One region of the Halomonas sp. BMC6 genome, then DNA from elsewhere that is predicted to be linked to it. Evidence: predicted binding sites of a transcription regulator. Region 1 holds the regulator's gene; each other region holds the start of a gene.

Region 1 (4,285 bases):
ACTTTGCTCGGGCAGCGCTGCGCTTCTCGACGCCGCTGACGCTATTTGGCTCGCTGAAGAAGCCCCAACACGGTATCGATATCAAAAAAGGCGGCATCTTCCCTATCGTGCACGGCGTGCGCACCATGGCGCTTGAGCGGCGCATCAAGGCCACGTCGACCCTGGATCGCCTGGAGGCCCTGGCCATCGATGGGCGGTTGGATCGCCGGTTTGCCGATGATCTCGGCGAAGCCCTGGCGCTATTCACCGAGTTGCGTCTTCGCCAGCAGCTCCAGGACATGGAGGGCAGCCACGCCAAGCGTACCAATCGGGTCGTGGTACAAGAGCTTTCTTCACTGGAACGAGACCTGCTGCGCGAAGCCCTGCACATCGTGAAAGACTTCAAGCAGCGTCTTTCCCACCGCTACCATTTGGAGTACTCGTGAGCGGAATGCGCCTGTTAGACCGACACATGACGCTGCTCAGCGGCTCGCTGAGAACGCTGCTTCAGCGAGAAAGCGACCGTCGCCGCTGGGCCGATTCGCCGTATGCCTGGCTATTTCAGCCCTACATGGGGGAAGAGTCCGTGGCCATGGCCTGCCAGGTGAGCGAGGGTCAGCCAGCGGTGATCAGCGTAGCGGCGGTGGTACTGAACCCGCGCCGTGTGCACACCAGTCGTATGTGGTGGGCCACGTTGTCGGTATCGCCCGCGCTAGTCCCTGCTACCCTGCGACGCCATCACCAGCTACACGCCACCGACGCGCCGCGCTCGCCAGATGCCGAGTGCCTGACGGAGTTGGCCGACTTCATCGGCAACCGGCCGCTGGTCGGCTGGCAACTGGAGCACACCCTCGAACCTTTGAACGGGCTGTTCAAAAGCGTATTGGGGTTTGGTCTCCCCAACGCCCAGGTGGACGTTGCCAAGTTGCATGGGCGACAGCTGCGGCGGCTGCATCCACACATCGATACCCTCGACCCGCTTGGCGTAGCGTTGGCTCGCTGGCAGCTACCGTCATTGATCTGGCCCAGCGTGGTCAGTGAAGCCACCGCCAGCGCGCTCCTCTACCTGCGTTTACAGCGTGAGATCGCCCTGACGGCCTAGGGTTTGTATTGGGTAGAGCTTCGGAGTGTTGTTAGAATACGCGCTGCTCCTTCACCCATCGGCAGTGCGACGATCATGTTACAACCTGACTACTTTGACCCTACTGCGTCAGACAGCGCGTCTGACGAGTCCCTTGCCCAGCAGCATGAGCTGCAGGATGCCAAGCAGAAGCGTGAATTCAACAAGTTGCAAAAACGCCTGCGGCGCGAAGTGGGAAATGCCATCATCGATTACAACATGATCGAAGAGGGCGACCGGGTCATGGTGTGTCTCTCCGGTGGCAAAGACAGCTACACGATGTTGGAGATCTTGCGCAATCTTCAGCGCAACGCGCCGGTCAATTTCTCGCTCGTGGCGGTCAATATGGACCAAAAACAGCCTGGTTTCCCGGAGCACGTGTTGCCCCAGTACTTAGACAAGCTGGGAGTGGAGTACCACATTCTCGAACGTGATACCTATTCGGTCGTGAAGGAGAAAACGCCGGAAGGAAAGACCACCTGCGCGCTCTGTTCACGTCTGCGCCGTGGCTCGCTGTATGGGTTTGCCGACGAGATTGGCGCCAACAAGATTGCCCTGGGCCACCACCGGGAAGACATTCTGGAAACGCTGTTCCTGAATATGTTCTTCGGCGGTACGCTGAAGGCCATGCCGCCGAAACTGCTCTCTGATGACGGGAAAAATATCGTGATTCGCCCGCTGGCGTACTGCAAAGAGGCGGACATTGCAGAGTTTTCACGGCTGATGGCGTTTCCGATCATTCCCTGCAACCTGTGCGGTTCACAGCCCAACATGCAGCGCCAGATCGTCAAAGAGATGTTGGCAGAGTGGGACAAGAAGCACCCTGGCCGTTTGGAGAGCATGTTCAAAGCCGTCACCAACGTCGCCCCTTCCCAGCTTGCCGACCGCGAGCTATTCGACTTTGCCGGTCTGGAAGCGAAGCAGGCGGCGCTGATGGAGAGCCGCATTCAGGCGTTTAACGTGTGATCGTCTGCGCCTCCTCTTCTGCCAGGGTGATGAGGCGCTGCATGTCCAAAATATTCACCTCGCGACCCGAAACGGCCACCACCTCCTGCTGCTGAAAGCGGCTGAGGATACGGCTGACCGTTTCCACCGCCAGACCTAGGTAGTTGCCCATATCGGCCCGCGACATCGACAGCCGAAAGCTGTAGGGGGAGTAACCCCGGCGACGGAAGCGGTCAGAGAGCGTAATCAAAAAGCTGGCGAGCCGCTGGTCGGCGGTTTTGCGTGACAGCAAGCGCATCATCTTACGGTCATCGCGCAGCTCTTTACTCATGCTGCGGTAAAGCTGACCACGCAGCTCGGGCAGTTCTTGGGAGAGCGACTCCAAGCGGTCGAACGGAATTTCGCATACCGTGGTCGTCTCCAGGGCAATCACGGTACCGGGGTAGTACTCTTCGTCGATACCATCCAAGCCGACCAGCTCGCTGGGCAGAAAGAAGTTGGTGAGCTGATCGTTACCGTTCCCTTCGCTGGTCACCTGTTTCAAACTGCCAGAGCGCACGGCATAAACGCTGGTGAACGCGTCGCCCTGACGAAACAGCGGTTCGCCCTTCTTCAGCGGCGAGCGACGGCGAATGATGGCATCGAACTGGCTCATATCCTCAAGCTCCAGGGCAAGCGGTAAGCACAGCGAGCTTAAACTACAGGTTTGGCAGCGCGCTTCTTGCAGCAGTGAACGTCGTTGGCTGGCAGGATATGACATGGGGGGGCTCCCTTCTTATTCGCCATCATGGGTACAGGGGGCAGGTGGCTCAAGGCGCTCACACGATCTTCGAGTAGCGCTGGCCATCCTGGCGTTGTAAGTGGGTGTCGAAGGCCATGGCCAGGTGTCGAATGAGTAGCCGCCCCACCGGGGTGGCGGTGAGCCGAAGCCCCTGACGCGTTAACAGGCCATCCCGTTCGGCGATTTCCAACCGCTCAAGGGCGCTGGCAAAGTAGTTTGCGGCATCGACCTGCCAGCGCTGGCCGACAGTGTCGAGGTCAATGGCCATATCGCACATGAGCCGCTCGATGACCTCTCTTCGTATTAGGTCATCCTTATTTAAACGTAACCCTTTCACGGTCGCCAGCCTACCTTCATCTAAGGCCGCTTCATAGTCAGCGAGCCGGGTAGGGTTTTGCGCGTAGCTATCGTTGATCCGAGAAATGGCCGATACCCCCAAACCAATCAAGTCGCACTCGGCGTGGCTGGAGTAGCCTTGAAAGTTGCGCTGCAGGGTGCCGTTGCGCTGCGCCTTGGCCAAGCTGTCGTCGGGGCGTGCGAAATGGTCCATGCCGATATGCACATAGCCTGCCTGGGTCAGCATCGCAATGATGGTATGCAGCATGGCCAGCTTCTCATCGGCGCTGGGCAGGTCGGCGTCCTTGATGCGTCGTTGGGGCGCAAAGCGGGTCGGCAGATGCGCATAGTTAAACACCGACAGCCGTGCGGGACCTAGCTCGATCACTTGGCGCAGCGTGTCCGCGAAACTCTTCTCGGTTTGTAAGGGCAGGCCATAAATCAAATCGAGGTTGAGTGAGCGAAAGCCGAGCCGATGGGCTTCATCCATTAGCGTTTCGGTGAGCACCCGGGGCTGAACGCGATTGATCGCCGCTTGTACCTGTGGATCGAGGTCTTGTACGCCCAAGCTCAAGCGGTTGAAGCCCAGCGACTGCAAATGGCGCAGGGTCAAGACATCCGCCTCACGTGGGTCGATTTCGATGGCGTAATCACGGTCCGGCGCATTGGAGAGGCCAAAGCGTGCGTCTAAGCGGTCGACCAAATCACTCATCTGAGCCAGGGTGAGAAACGTTGGCGTGCCGCCGCCCCAGTGCAGCTGCTGCACCGGACGCTCTGTATCCAAATGGCGCGCAGTGAGCACCATCTCGCGATCCAACCGTGATAAGTAGGGTTCGGCCAGAGCGGTATTTTTTGTAGCGATTTTGTTGCACGCGCAGTAAAAGCAAATTTTCCGACAAAACGGAACGTGCACGTACAGTGAGAGCGGTTTTCGGCTGGCGTTGCTGCGCGCAAGCGCCTGGCTCATATCGTCAGCAGTGAATTGGTCATGAAAAGAGAGCGCCGTCGGGTACGAGGTATAGCGCGGGCCGCTGGTGTCGTAACGGCGTAGCAGTGCGTCGTCCCAGGCAGTGGTCTCCGCCGCTGCGGAAGAGGGGTGAGCGAGGGCAGCAGTGGCGTTAACG
Region 2 (4,285 bases), 610 kb from region 1:
CCACTTTACAGCCTGATCAGACGCTGCCAGCAGGCCCGATATGGACAATAGGGCATACGGCGAGAGCTTTTTGCCAATAATGAGCATTATTTAACCCTTCAACGCCAAAATGCGTCTGGCACCGTTAAGTACAATGCCCCCCGCGATGGTGCCGATAATCAGATCCGGATAATTGAAACCGGTCCACGCGACCAAGGCGCCGGCGGTGATGACCCCCAGGTTGATCACCACGTCGTTGGCCGAGAATATCCAGCTTGCCTTCATGTGCGCCCCGCCTTCCCGATGTTTGGATATGAGCAGCAGACAACTGGTATTGGCAATCAATGCGACGAATGCGATAGCCATCATCACCAGCGATTCAGGCTCACTACCGAATACAAAGCGTCTCACCACCTCTACGAGCACGCCCACAGCCAAGATCAGTTGCAGTACACCAGCAAGATGCGCGGCACGTACCTGCATTTTCACGCTATGTCCAACCGCATAAAGGGCAAGCCCGTACACCGCCGCATCGGCAAAATTGTCCAGGGATTCTCCAATCAGGCCGGTGGACTGGGCGATCAGACCGGCTGTCATTTCCACCACGAACAGAAGTGCATTGATGCCGAGCAACCAGCGCAGGGTCCCGGATTCTTGCTTAGCAGAAGCTGCCGAAAACTCGGCGGCCTTGATGGTCTCCGGATTTGCAGCGACGGTTTCCTGAAGCGAGGCGCCTAGCCCCAAGGTCTTCAGTTTCGAGGTGACGGGCTCGACCTCGCCGTCATGCACGACCTTCAGCCGGCGGTTCGACAAGTCGAAGGACAGCGCCCGAATCTCCTCAAAGCCGTTCAGGGCTAGGCGAATCATTCGTTCTTCTGATGGACAGTCCATTTTCGGCACGGCATAAACACTGACCCATCTCCCTGGCGCCTCGGAGGAGGCCTGTATATCGGTATCCGCTGCGGACGTTGCATCACCGCCACAGGCGCCACCACAGGATTTGCTCATGATACGACTCCACTTGAACAATGTTGTGGTACCATTTAAAACTATAAAGCTACTATAAGGTCAATAGAGTAAAGAATCCGTTGGGGAGGAGGCTGATGCGCATTGGTCAGTTGGCGCAGTTGGTAGGGGTCGAAACACAGACGATCCGCTTCTATGAACAGCAGGGCTTGTTGCCGCCGCCTGATCGGCAGGACAACGGTTACCGTGTCTATACCGAGAAGCATGGTGAGGGGCTGGCCTTCATCCGTCGCTGCAGAATCCTGGGCCTGTCACTGGCTGAGATTCACGAACTACAGAGCTATCAGGACGACCCTCATCAGCCTTGTACCGCCGTCAACGCCTTGCTCGATGATCACATCTCTCATGTGCGGTCGCAGATAACCGCTCTGCAAGCGCTTGAGAAACAACTCGTTTCACTGAGAGCGAGTTGCAACGATGACCGGGAAGTTGAGGCGTGTGGGGTTCTTGCTGGAATTAGCGAAGGAAACATGCACCAGCAGTAGGTGAAGCATCAACCAGATAATCCGATGAGATGCCGGTCTGTCTCACTCTCATGCAAAGGTAAGATCAACCATTAAATCCGTATACCCAATATTCACTGCACGCGTGCTAGAGTATGCCGTAGCCACAGCGATCATACCCCCGGGTCTGCAAAAGCTGCAGGGCGTAGCGAGCTTTAGCGCCATGTTTCTCAACTATGACCTGCACGCCCAGCGCCAAGTCCCCTTCAGTTACGTTTACCTTCACGCCTAGATACTTCCGAAGCTACTAATTGCTGGCCGATACGCTTATCTGGCTGGCTGCGCCACTGGCGCTATTCGTTGGCACCGTGTGACAGGTTCTGTCTTTAAAGCGATATACCTCGATAAACGTGAGCTCAAGTGCGCCTGTGTCGGCAACAGTAATACCCATTAAGCTTTGTATCGCTCACCGAAAACCTAATGATGATGGGAATGAGGCTATGGATACCGCTTGGGTAATTATCGCCTACTTTTTGCGAGGCGCTTGATCAGGATCATATTTCCCTCCGATGCTGTTCAGGTTGCGTTCAGACAAATCATCCATGCTGTTATTGGGATTATTTATTTGATTTTTCCCAAACCAACGGCCTTAACTGCTGTTGGCTCTTTGGGCGAGTTACTGAGGTGATTATGAGTAACAGTACAAGTAGTCGTTTGCTGATGTTGTGGGTGCCACTTGCTGGGTTTGTCATTTGGGCGGGATACCTGATTGGAACCGAGCACCGTCTCCACCTATTTCAGTTCTTACCTTTCCTCTTTTTGGCAGCATGCCCACTGATGCATATTTTCATGCATAAACACCACGGCGGTCATAAGAACAAAATAGACAAGGACTGAACCACTCTATATATACATGTACGCGCCTGGGAGAAAGACCATGAAAACGACACAACAAGAGCACCGCTTGGGTGTTTCCAAAAACACACTGGTGACTCGGAATTTAAAAATCAAGCCTAGTAAATCCAAACGCATTGAAGAAGCGCTGTCAGATATCGACCGACTCTATGGAATGGATAAGGTGGTCTACAACGAGAAAAACCGAAATATCAGCCTTGCTTACGATGCGCTGAGGCTCTGCATCGATGACGTTGAAAAAATTCTCAAGCTCCATGACATACAGGTCAGCGCTGATCGGTGGAACCGCTTTAAGAAGGAGTATTACCGTTTCGTCGATCAGAACGTTAAAGACAACGCTAAACAGGAACCTTGGAGCTGTCATTAATAGTCATAACGGCTACATGACACAACCAGGAGCAAGACTAGCTAGTTTAGGGTAAGAGCTGCTTGCCTGTGGCCTCGCAAAATCAGACCTTCCGTTAGTCATTTGCCATGTGGCTGCACATAGGTTCTATATTTAATTTATATAGCATCAAAAAACACCGCACAGGAGTCCTTGGCAGTTATTGCTGCTGTGGTTGCCGTTAATACAAGGAGTCGCTTTCATGGTTGGGCAGGATAGAACGCCACAATATAAAGAAAACAGTCTTTCGTTGGTCGGTGCCGTTGCATTAGGCACCGGCGTGATGATTGGGGCCGGTATTTTTGCGCTAACCGGCCAAATGGCCGAAATGACTGGTCGGCTATTTCCTCTAGCCTTTCTGGCCGCTGCCGTCATTGTCTCTTTCAGCGCTTATTCTTACGTTAAAATGTCCAATACCTTCCCATCAGCAGGTGGGATTGGCATGTATTTACAGAAAGCGTATGGCCCGACGCTTCCCACCGCCTTTCATGCCCTCCTGATGTATTTTTCCATGGTGATCGCACAGAGTTTTTTGGCGAGAACGTTTGGTTCCTACACGCTTGAGTTGTTTGACCTGGGGGATCGTTCACTATTTGTGCCCCTACTCGGGGTTGGTTTACTGCTAATAGCCTTTTTGATCAATTTATCCGCCAACCGCTTGATCGAGACCGTCGCCTCGGTGCTCGGATTTATCAAAATAGGTGGCATTATAGTGTTTGGTATTGTCGGCGTGTTTATTGCCGACTCCATCGAAATGGGTGCTGGCAACGATGCACCTACGCCTACGATAACGGGCTTTTTAGGTGCTACGGCGCTCGGCATACTGGCATTTAAAGGCTTCACGACGATTACCAATAGTGGTTCGGAGCTTAAAGATCCTAAGCGGAATCTTGGCAAAGCTATCACGATCTCGATTGCGCTATGCGTGGTGATCTATGCCCTTGTCGGTTTTGCCGTTGCCAGCAACCTATCTTTGCCTGAAATTATCGAAACCCAAGACTACTCCCTGGCCGCCGCTGCCCGTCCCGCACTGGGTGAAGCGGCAGTTGCGTTTACCGTCATTCTCGCCATGTTGGCAACGGCGGGCGGTATCATCGCCAGCGTCTTTGCCGTTTCACGCATGCTCGCCATGCTGACAGAAATGAAGCTGGTTCCTCACCGCCATTTCCACATGCCCGGCAGTGTACAAAAGCATACACTGGTGTACACCATCGTATTTGGCTTAGTGCTCACCGCTTTTTTTGACCTGAGCCGCATCGCAGCATTAGGCATCATTTTCTACCTGATCATGGATATGGCCATCCACTGGGGTGTGCTTCGTCATCTCAAGGACAGAGTGGGGGCTAATCCTGTTATTCCTAGCATTGCCATACTACTAGATGCTGTCGTGTTAATCGGCTTTTTATGGGTAAAAGCCATCTCGGACCCCATGGTGCTCATCGTTGCTGGCGTAGTAATGGCTACTCTTTTACTCGGCGAATGGATTTTCCTATCCAAACGCGACGCTTCAAACGATAGCGAGCACTCTCACACTCAT
Region 3 (4,285 bases), 3.7 Mb from region 1:
AAAGGTTCTAACGTCCATTTGGTACCTCCTATAACGCTATTAACGTTAATGAGTGTGAGAGTGCTCGCTATCGTTTGAAGCGTCGCGTTTGGATAGGAAAATCCATTCGCCGAGTAAAAGAGTAGCCATTACTACGCCAGCAACGATGAGCACCATGGGGTCCGAGATGGCTTTTACCCATAAAAAGCCGATTAACACGACAGCATCTAGTAGTATGGCAATGCTAGGAATAACAGGATTAGCCCCCACTCTGTCCTTGAGATGACGAAGCACACCCCAGTGGATGGCCATATCCATGATCAGGTAGAAAATGATGCCTAATGCTGCGATGCGGCTCAGGTCAAAAAAAGCGGTGAGCACTAAGCCAAATACGATGGTGTACACCAGTGTATGCTTTTGTACACTGCCGGGCATGTGGAAATGGCGGTGAGGAACCAGCTTCATTTCTGTCAGCATGGCGAGCATGCGTGAAACGGCAAAGACGCTGGCGATGATACCGCCCGCCGTTGCCAACATGGCGAGAATGACGGTAAACGCAACTGCCGCTTCACCCAGTGCGGGACGGGCAGCGGCGGCCAGGGAGTAGTCTTGGGTTTCGATAATTTCAGGCAAAGATAGGTTGCTGGCAACGGCAAAACCGACAAGGGCATAGATCACCACGCATAGCGCAATCGAGATCGTGATAGCTTTGCCAAGATTCCGCTTAGGATCTTTAAGCTCCGAACCACTATTGGTAATCGTCGTGAAGCCTTTAAATGCCAGTATGCCGAGCGCCGTAGCACCTAAAAAGCCCGTTATCGTAGGCGTAGGTGCATCGTTGCCAGCACCCATTTCGATGGAGTCGGCAATAAACACGCCGACAATACCAAACACTATAATGCCACCTATTTTGATAAATCCGAGCACCGAGGCGACGGTCTCGATCAAGCGGTTGGCGGATAAATTGATCAAAAAGGCTATTAGCAGTAAACCAACCCCGAGTAGGGGCACAAATAGTGAACGATCCCCCAGGTCAAACAACTCAAGCGTGTAGGAACCAAACGTTCTCGCCAAAAAACTCTGTGCGATCACCATGGAAAAATACATCAGGAGGGCATGAAAGGCGGTGGGAAGCGTCGGGCCATACGCTTTCTGTAAATACATGCCAATCCCACCTGCTGATGGGAAGGTATTGGACATTTTAACGTAAGAATAAGCGCTGAAAGAGACAATGACGGCAGCGGCCAGAAAGGCTAGAGGAAATAGCCGACCAGTCATTTCGGCCATTTGGCCGGTTAGCGCAAAAATACCGGCCCCAATCATCACGCCGGTGCCTAATGCAACGGCACCGACCAACGAAAGACTGTTTTCTTTATATTGTGGCGTTCTATCCTGCCCAACCATGAAAGCGACTCCTTGTATTAACGGCAACCACAGCAGCAATAACTGCCGAGGACTCCTGTGCGGTGTTTTTTGATGCTATATAAATTAAATATAGAACCTATGTGCAGCCACATGGCAAATGACTAACGGAAGGTCTGATTTTGCGAGGCCACAGGCAAGCAGCTCTTACCCTAAACTAGCTAGTCTTGCTCCTGGTTGTGTCATGTAGCCGTTATGACTATTAATGACAGCTCCAAGGTTCCTGTTTAGCGTTGTCTTTAACGTTCTGATCGACGAAACGGTAATACTCCTTCTTAAAGCGGTTCCACCGATCAGCGCTGACCTGTATGTCATGGAGCTTGAGAATTTTTTCAACGTCATCGATGCAGAGCCTCAGCGCATCGTAAGCAAGGCTGATATTTCGGTTTTTCTCGTTGTAGACCACCTTATCCATTCCATAGAGTCGGTCGATATCTGACAGCGCTTCTTCAATGCGTTTGGATTTACTAGGCTTGATTTTTAAATTCCGAGTCACCAGTGTGTTTTTGGAAACACCCAAGCGGTGCTCTTGTTGTGTCGTTTTCATGGTCTTTCTCCCAGGCGCGTACATGTATATATAGAGTGGTTCAGTCCTTGTCTATTTTGTCCTTATGACCGCCGTGGTGTTTATGCATGAAAATATGCATCAGTGGGCATGCTGCCAAAAAGAGGAAAGGTAAGAACTGAAATAGGTGGAGACGGTGCTCGGTTCCAATCAGGTATCCCGCCCAAATGACAAACCCAGCAAGTGGCACCCACAACATCAGCAAACGACTACTTGTACTGTTACTCATAATCACCTCAGTAACTCGCCCAAAGAGCCAACAGCAGTTAAGGCCGTTGGTTTGGGAAAAATCAAATAAATAACCCCAATAACATCATGGATGATTTGTCTGAACGCAACCTGAACAGCATCGGAGGGAAATATGATCCTGATCAAGCGCCTCGCAAAAAGTAGGCGATAATTACCCAAGCGGTATCCATAGCCTCATTCCCATCATCATTAGGTTTTCGGTGAGCGATACAAAGCTTAATGGGTATTACTGTTGCCGACACAGGCGCACTTGAGCTCACGTTTATCGAGGTATATCGCTTTAAAGACAGAACCTGTCACACGGTGCCAACGAATAGCGCCAGTGGCGCAGCCAGCCAGATAAGCGTATCGGCCAGCAATTAGTAGCTTCGGAAGTATCTAGGCGTGAAGGTAAACGTAACTGAAGGGGACTTGGCGCTGGGCGTGCAGGTCATAGTTGAGAAACATGGCGCTAAAGCTCGCTACGCCCTGCAGCTTTTGCAGACCCGGGGGTATGATCGCTGTGGCTACGGCATACTCTAGCACGCGTGCAGTGAATATTATGCACTGAACCTCCCAACTGGCAGAAAAATCGATGAGTAACGCAGTGGCAAAAATTGCCAGCACAGGGCGATAGGTGGTCGCATTAGGGTCTGAAACGCTAACTCCCAGGTGCTCATGAAGCTCTTCATAGCCGCCAATACGTTCATAGCCCAGATATCCCTGGGAAATCGTATCGACATGTTCCTGCTCTGTAAACGCGTCAATCTCTTATCGCGAAGTCAGCAGGTTTACGTTCACCTAAGGCCCATGTGCACGAGCAGGTCAACGATCTACAAGCCAAACGGACATATGTACTCTCCTGTTTGCAACCATAAGCGCGAGCGCTGGAGTGGGTCGTTGTCACCGTTATGAACCTCTTAGTTGTTTATTAACACTATATTGCTTACCTAAGGAAGCTCTGAAAAAGTCACTGCCATCAGCGATAATACGGCTATCGTCAACTGCATAGGATTCAGTGCTGCCATGGATCAAATCACCTTCTCAGAAGCCGAGTACCAGAACAAGAAGCGAAAGACCCGCCGCGAACTCTTTCTGGAGCGGATGGACAAGCTGATCCCCTGGACGCAGTTGGAGAAGAAGGTAGCCCGTTATTACCCCAAGGGCGAGAGCGGGCGGCCTCCGTATCAACTGTCTGCCATGCTCCGCGTCCATTGCATGCAATTGTTTTACAACCTGAGCGATCCGGCCATGGAAGACGCCCTCTACGAGATCGAGTCCATGCGCCAATTCGCCGGTTTGAAACTGGACCGATTGCCGGACGAAACCACGATTCTCAAGTTTCGCCATTTTCTGGAACGCCACGGCCTTGGCAAGGTGCTGTTCCAGGAAGTGAACAACCACCTGGAGAAAAATGGCCTGATGCTGCGCGAAGGGAGCATTGTCGATGCCACTATCATTTCTGCGCCTAGTTCCACCAAAAACAAAAAAGGCGAGCGCGATCCGCAAATGCACCAAACTAAAAAAGGTAGCTCTTGGCACTTTGGCATGAAAATGCACATAGGGGTCGACGATAAGCTTGGGTTGATTCACAGCATTGAGACCACGGCTGCCAATGTCCATGACATTGTGCCTGCCGATAAGCTCCTTCACGGTGAAGAGCAACGCGTCTTCGGTGATGCCGGTTACCTTGGTATTCAAAAACGAGACGAGCACAAGCACCGCAACGATGTCTCTTGGTATATTGCCAAACGGCCTGGCACCCGCAAGCAGCTAGATGCCAGGCGACAGAAAGTCGAAAAAATCAAAGCCAGTATCCGTGCCAAGGTGGAGCACCCCTTTCGGTACATCAAACAAGTTTTTGGTTATGGCAAGGCTCGCTATCGTGGACTGGCCAAAAACACTCAGCGCCTGCACTTGCTGGCGGCGTTCAGCAACCTGCTGATCAGTGAGAAATACCTATGGGAATAGGGCGATTGCGCCCGTTTTCCGCTCAATGAGCGGGAAACGGGCAAAAATACACAAAGAACGGGAGAAGAATGTCTGAATTTTCGATTTTTTCTCGGCTCAAGTGAGCGGTGATGAATATCG

What was found. The regulator FNR, encoded in region 1, switches genes on or off when oxygen is low (the NO sensors DNR and NnrR bind a similar motif). The targets are predictions, from matches to a motif close to TTGATNTANATCAA.
Region 2: a site for FNR is predicted at 1,993-2,006, ahead of AB6K10_RS03145 (DUF2933 domain-containing protein). Genes of this name have one in related genera too.
Region 3: a site for FNR is predicted at 2,328-2,341, ahead of AB6K10_RS18180 (DUF2933 domain-containing protein). Genes of this name have one in related genera too.

The regions. Positions count from the first base shown of each region.
Region 1 is NZ_CAXNSH010000001.1:65,903-70,187, reverse strand. Features, by position in the region: gene AB6K10_RS00355 (putative nucleotidyltransferase substrate binding domain-containing protein) at 1-425, shown strand, start outside; gene AB6K10_RS00350 (DNA polymerase III subunit epsilon) at 431-1,081, shown strand; gene ttcA (tRNA 2-thiocytidine(32) synthetase TtcA) at 1,157-2,065, shown strand; gene fnr (fumarate/nitrate reduction transcriptional regulator Fnr) at 2,055-2,804, opposite strand; gene hemN (oxygen-independent coproporphyrinogen III oxidase) at 2,863-4,285, opposite strand, start outside.
Region 2 is NZ_CAXNSH010000001.1:673,824-678,108, reverse strand. Features, by position in the region: gene lspA (signal peptidase II) at 1-87, opposite strand, end outside; gene AB6K10_RS03155 (cation transporter) at 91-987, opposite strand; gene cadR (Cd(II)/Pb(II)-responsive transcriptional regulator) at 1,083-1,490, shown strand; gene AB6K10_RS03145 (DUF2933 domain-containing protein) at 2,169-2,345, shown strand; gene AB6K10_RS03140 (hypothetical protein) at 2,386-2,730, shown strand; gene AB6K10_RS03135 (APC family permease) at 2,951-4,285, shown strand, end outside.
Region 3 is NZ_CAXNSH010000001.1:3,772,549-3,776,833, reverse strand. Features, by position in the region: gene AB6K10_RS18195 (hypothetical protein) at 1-18, opposite strand, end outside; gene AB6K10_RS18190 (APC family permease) at 46-1,383, opposite strand; gene AB6K10_RS18185 (hypothetical protein) at 1,604-1,948, opposite strand; gene AB6K10_RS18180 (DUF2933 domain-containing protein) at 1,989-2,165, opposite strand; gene AB6K10_RS18175 (IS5 family transposase) at 3,221-4,165, shown strand.